DNA from 2 places in the Paenibacillus taichungensis genome. Region 2 is predicted to be linked to the other one. Evidence: predicted binding sites of a transcription regulator. Region 2 holds the regulator's gene; the other holds the start of a gene.

Region 1 (3,167 bases), 2.1 Mb from region 2:
GTATCATACATTACGTCCAGATCCATATCATCCAAATGTGTTCCATACGCCTTATAGACACTATAAGGTGCGAAAAGGTACAGGGGTTCATTATCTTGAGCCAGCTTATAGAAACGATTAGGGACAATAAGTCCGATAGAGAGAGTTTTCAGCCGGATTTTCTCATCCGCATTAATCTTTTTGCTATCCAGCAGTTCCATAACGTCCCAACCGAAAATATTATAGTATGCTGCACCAGAACCTTTACGTTGACCCATCTGATCGGCGTAGGAGAAGCCGTCTTCCATCAGCTTGAGAACAGGAGTAATGCCTTTTGCAGCACCTTCAACACCTTTAATGACTTCACCACGAGCACGTAACTTCGACAGGTTGACAGCCACTCCACCACCGATTTTGGATAACTGCATACAAGTGTTTAGTACATAGTTTATGGAGTTCAGTGAATCGTCCATTTCAAGCAGGAAGCAAGAAACCAGTTCTCCGCGCCGACTTTTTCCTGCATTTAGAAAAGTAGGGGTTGCGGGCTGAAGGCGCTGCTCCATCATAGAACGAGACAGCAAACAAGCCGTATCAAAGCGTCCTCGACCCAGATGAAGAGCTACGGCTGCTACCCGATCAGAATATTGCTCAAGGTATGTTTTACGGTCATAGGTTCTCAATGCATAATCAGTATAGAACTTGGACGCTGCCATATAGGAAGGAAAGTTATATTCATAGCCACGCGTAATTTCAAATACGGTTCTAACTTGGTCAGCTGTATAGGAAGCATAGAAATCTTCGTAATAATCATGATCAATCATGAATTTGACTTGATCATTAATGTTGGCAAACGCCATGCTTTTATTTTTGATTTCTTTCATAAACTCCTCTACAGCCTCTTTATCCTTATGTAACTGGAAGAAGCCATCAGAGTCACGCTTTAGCAGCATGTTATTTAATTCAATATGTCGCAATGCGGCTCACCTCCTGTTCAAAATACTCCACGTCTTTCTTGGAACCTGATAATTCAAATTTACTGATAACCGGGACGTTATAAGATGCAGAGATCAAATCTGCACTTTTGGCAAAACGCTCACCCCAGTTACGGTTACCGCTGGCGGCCACGCCAATCAGGTATTTAGAGTTTTTTTGCAAAAAAGAAGACACCTTATCAGGTATCTGTCCAAAACCTGTTGTATATGTCACAAGTACGTACGGTTCATCAATCGTCATTTGATTCTGAATCTGAACAGCCGGCAGTTGAAGCTTGGAAATAAACCTCTTAACATTCCCGGTTATCGAATCATACACAATTAGCACTATCATATCCTCCTTGACAAATGAAAGGTGATCAAAAACAAACACTATATATAGATTTATTTCTTAATTTTATATCAATATATAGCTTTGTCAAATGCATATTGGTATCAATTTTGTGAAAAACCTGATGAATGGGCTCTATTACTAGGTTTAAAAAATTTGTGGCTTAGTAGATATCCATATTCGAATACACGATATTTGGTGCATGCGAGAATTATGATTGACATTGAGAATTGTTATCATTTAGAATTTTGAAGAAGATTCGAAAAGAGGGATGCGCTACGATGACACAATTACAACAAAATCACCCACAGGGTGAAGGACAGGCAGCAGCAGATCTCGCATGGTATGGATTAAAGAACGTATTCAAGGATTCGGTCGACAAGTCCTATCGCTTGGTATACGAAGAAACACCAGATCATGTCATTCTTGTTGCTGCAAATCGTCACGGCAAAATCGTCATTGATGGTATACCGCATCCTTTCGTACCTAATAGTGCACATTTTGTATTACCAGGCCAACGGGTCGAGACCGTTTACTTAACGGATGGAGAGCAGATCGTGTACCGGATTCATATCGGCATCATTCCATATGGTGGACAGAAGGTGTCCTCTGAGTGTTTGTTAACGGAGCTTGGTGGGTCAATCACGGTTCCAGATGCACAGGTGCAGCAACTTTGCGAAAAAATCGTCAATTACTGGCATACGGGTGATTCAACAGATCGTTTCGCAAGCCAAGCGGGTCTCCAGGACCTGCTGCATCTGCTGTTCAAGAAGCAGAACCAACACGAGAACGCACTCGAGAGAGCACGGGAATACATGCTGCATCACTATCAGGATACAATCACAGTCGAGAACCTGGCCGATGAAGCGGGCATGAGCCGCTATTATTTCATGAGATCATTCAAAGAGAAATTCGATCAGAGTTCGATGGACTATCTGGCAGAGATTCGTACCAACGAGGCCAAACGTCTGATGGAAGAAGGACAACCACTGAAGGACATTGCTCTATTGGCAGGTTTCAAGGACCAACACTATTTCAGCAGCCAATTCAAAAAGCAGGTCGGATTACCGCCTCGTACATATATGGCAAACAGGAAATGTAAAACAGCTGCGTACAGCTGGCCCAATATTGGGCATTTGCTGACCCTGCAAATTATCCCCTTCGCAGCGCCCATTGATCAGTTTTGGACAGATGATTACCGTCGGAAATATCGTTATGATGTCAAGGTAGCACTCAGCCATGACTATGATTTCAACCTCAAAGCATTGATGCGGGCCAGGCCAGACCGGATTGTTGCATTGGACGAGATGATCCCCGAAGAGGAGAAAGAGAAGCTGCGGCACATCGCACCGGTGTTGTTTCTAAGTTGGCACGGAGAGGATTGGCGGCAACATTTGCGGCGAACGGCCTGTTTTGTGGATCGGGAGAATGAAAGTGAAAGATGGCTTCTTCGATATGAGGAAAAGGTGGAAACGGTTCTTCATCATATTCCTGATTCGTTTCAACAAGGTAAGCTAATCGCACTAAGTGTGTCTCCACGGGGCATTCAAATCTGGGGAAGAAGAGCAGGAACCGTATTTTATGACGATTTGAAGATTGCCGCGGCTTCGGGTGTGGATCAGATCGAATTTACCAGATATGTGGAAGCCGAACAGATTGCTGCATTCGATGCGGACGTCATCATCGTTAGTGTTATGAAGGACCATCATTCCCAGATGTTGTGGGAGAGGCTTCAACATGCGGAAAGCTGGAAGCAGCTGCATGCCGTACGAAACCGGCACGTATATCTAACACAGGGAGGCCATTGGTTAAGCGAACCGATCCTGGAACATACAGCCAATCGGCATGAACTTCTGCTTCAGGAA
Region 2 (3,167 bases):
ATTGGTGCTGTTCCTGAATACCAATTGGATGTCATGGTTCTATCCGATTCATTATAAGGAAGAGATTCGTGCCCAGTCTCAGAGTTATGAGGTTGATCCGTTTCTCATCGCTTCCATCATCAAGGTGGAGACCAATTTTAAGACAAGCAAGGAATCCAAGAGAGGTGCCATCGGGTTAATGCAGCTAATGCCTGACACTGCTAACTGGATTATGGAGCAGGCCAAAATTCCGGGCACCTCACTGGAAGAATTGAAGCACGAGCCTGAAAGGAATATTCAGCTGGGTACCTGGTATCTACGCAACCTGTCAGATCAATTTGACGGGAATGAAGCGGCTATGATTGCTGCTTACAATGCAGGTCCAGGTAAAGTGAACTCATGGCTAAGGGATGGCGTATGGGATGGTTCATTCGAGACGGTCAAAGATATTCCGTTTGGTGAAACCCGGCACTATGTACAACGCGTCATTTATTATTATAATCAGTATGTAAAGATCTATAATACGTTCTAAGTTAATACAATCTGGATTCATGGTCTAAAATAAGTAGAAGCACCGAGCAGGCCGGTTGTTCACCGGCCGCTCCATGCTCCTCTGTGTACCGTATTACGATGCAGATATTATTGGTATTGACCTGCCAATTGCTGTTCTGCAATTGTTACCAGACGCTTCGTGATGTATCCACCGATCGAACCGTTCTCGTAAGAAGTCATGTTACCTTGGTATCCGTCTTGTGGGATGCTGATTCCGAGTTCTTGAGCAACTTCATATTTCAGTTGTTCGAGAGCTGCGGAAGCTTTAGTTACCACCAGGTTGTTGGAGTTACCATTGCTTTGTGCCATTGCTGTTCACCTCCTCGCGGTTGGTAAAAGTATTATGTGTCGGCAATACGATTTTCATAACTAAATGCATGTAGGCAATTTCTGGTAAAAAGTAAAACATGGGAAGTGATCTGATTTGAAATGTCCTTATTGCGCCTATCTGGGCACAAAGGTGCTTGATTCAAGGCCGGCCAATGAATCGAAATCGATTCGTCGTCGTCGTGAGTGTGAGCAATGTAGCCGTCGATTTACAACTTTTGAAATGGTGGAAGAAACACCGCTGATCGTCATCAAGAAGGACGGCAGTCGTGAGGAATTTAGCCGGGACAAGATTCTTCGTGGCCTGATCCGGGCTTGTGAGAAACGTCCGGTCTCTGTGGAGACACTTGAAATGATGGTATCTGAGGTAGAGAAGTCTCTGCGAAATACAGCCGATGCTGAAGTAGAGAGCCGTCAGATTGGCGAACTACTGATGGAACAGCTATTTCCAGTGGATGAAGTAGCCTATGTGCGCTTCGCTTCGGTGTACCGTCAATTCAAAGACATCAATATGTTTATGAAAGAACTCAAATCCCTATTGTCCAAAGATGACAACGTGGATTAGTGAAACGGGTAAAAGGGGAAGAGCATTCTGGGGTTACCATCTGTGTGTTCCAGTAAAAAGGTTGTTCTTCTCCAATCACTTTAGCTTCAAGAAAAAGTTGTTGACAGCAAAAGCTGTATTTTATATGATATAGGAGTCGCCTGCGGAGCATTGCAGATTTGGACAACTTGTTATATTCATAATTTGGGGCCTTAGCTCAGCTGGGAGAGCGCATCGCTGGCAGCGATGAGGTCAGGGGTTCGATCCCCCTAGGCTCCATACAAGAACATCATATGGACTCTTAGCTCAGTTGGTAGAGCAGTTGACTCTTAATCAATTGGTCCAGGGTTCGAGTCCCTGAGAGTCCATCAAAAAGAACGGCAGAGATGCCGTTCTTTTTTTATTAGGAGACAACTTGATTGCTTTTATACAGTTACAGAGTCTTTAAGTGGCAAAATGCTTAACTATATGACGAAATTGTCGTGCTGCGCCACGGGAAGAAAAACAAATTCCTGACCCGACTTGAATAGAAAAACAAAAACCAGGGTGCTGTAAATTAGCAGCCTGGTTTTTTGGGGAGATTTGAATTACGCACAAGTCTCGACTAGGCTGCATTTTACTTCTTCGCGGCGTTTGCGCAAGTAGGAAATACGGAAGAAGGTAGCAGCAGTTACAGCAGCCAGAATGACGCTCGTTGCGCCGATCCAACTGATGTAGCTCAGTGATGCCTGCTCGACGACAACACCGCCAAGACCAGCACCAGCGGCCATGCCAAGATGCAAAACGGAGGTATTCATACTAAGCATAATGCCCGATGCCTCTGGAGCAAGTGACAATAAATAAAACTGCTGGGTTGGGCTCGAAGACCAAACGGTGAAAGACCAAAACATCAGAAGTGGGAATACGATCAACGGCGTTTGCCCATCTAGTGAGAGCAGAACTAGAGCCATGGTATTAAACAGCATTCCGATGACTAATGTGCGGGGAGCTCCCCATCTATCGGTGCTGTAACCGCCGAATTTAGAACCAAACAAGCTAGCGATACCGAAAGAGAAGAGTGCGATGCTTACGCTTTGCTCGCTTAATTTGGTTATGGTCAGCAAGTAGGGCGAAATATAGGTGTAAACAACCGAGTATCCACCAATCCACATGAAGGCGACAACCAACGCGATCGCAATTTCAGGTTTCTTCAACAGTGCAAACTGTTTGCGAATCGGAACAGGCGCCTCGCCATTGGATTGGGGTATAGCAATAAGGATTAAGAACATGGCAAACAAACCTAGTAGACCGATAACGCCAAAAATGAGCTTCCAATCATAAACCGAAGCGGCGACTCTTCCAAGTGGAACTCCGATAATTAAGGAGGCACTGAAACCCATTATAAGAGTTGCAATTGCACTTCCTTGTTTGCCAGGTGCAGCGAGCTTGGCAGCAACCGTCAATGAGGTAACGAGAAACACGCCGGTACTAATCGCGAGAACAATACGCGATACGAGCAAGAATGTAAAGCCGGGTAACGCGACGGCAATCAGGTTGCCTACTGCAAATACACCAAGCGCATAAAGGAGAAGTTTACGTCTCTCCATACGTGCAGTGACGGCTATGACGATCGGTGTGCCGAAGGCATAGGCCAGAGAAAAAACGGTAATCAGCTGACCTGCGACCGATACGGAGACACCTACATCTGCAGCCACCTTATCCAAAATCCCTGCAATAATATATTCGGATGTCCCAACTAGAAAGCTAATAATAGCCAGCATATAAA

What was found. Region 2 encodes NrdR, which represses ribonucleotide reductase genes. Its sites were predicted from a motif close to AACACNATATATNGTGTT; they were not measured.
Region 1: a site for NrdR is predicted at 1,340-1,357, ahead of nrdI (class Ib ribonucleoside-diphosphate reductase assembly flavoprotein NrdI). Genes of this name have one in related genera too.

What each region holds. Positions count from the first base shown of each region.
Region 1 covers NZ_CP194720.1:1,871,487-1,874,653, forward strand. The annotation lists gene nrdE (class 1b ribonucleoside-diphosphate reductase subunit alpha) at 1-953, opposite strand, end outside; gene nrdI (class Ib ribonucleoside-diphosphate reductase assembly flavoprotein NrdI) at 940-1,299, opposite strand; gene ACR1R9_RS08710 (helix-turn-helix domain-containing protein) at 1,584-3,167, shown strand, end outside.
Region 2 covers NZ_CP194720.1:3,939,832-3,942,998, reverse strand. The annotation lists gene ACR1R9_RS17520 (lytic transglycosylase domain-containing protein) at 1-511, shown strand, start outside; gene ACR1R9_RS17515 (alpha/beta-type small acid-soluble spore protein) at 619-840, opposite strand; gene nrdR (transcriptional regulator NrdR) at 956-1,423, shown strand; tRNA gene ACR1R9_RS17505 (tRNA-Ala) at 1,609-1,681, shown strand; tRNA gene ACR1R9_RS17500 (tRNA-Lys) at 1,698-1,770, shown strand; gene ACR1R9_RS17495 (MFS transporter) at 1,990-3,167, opposite strand, start outside.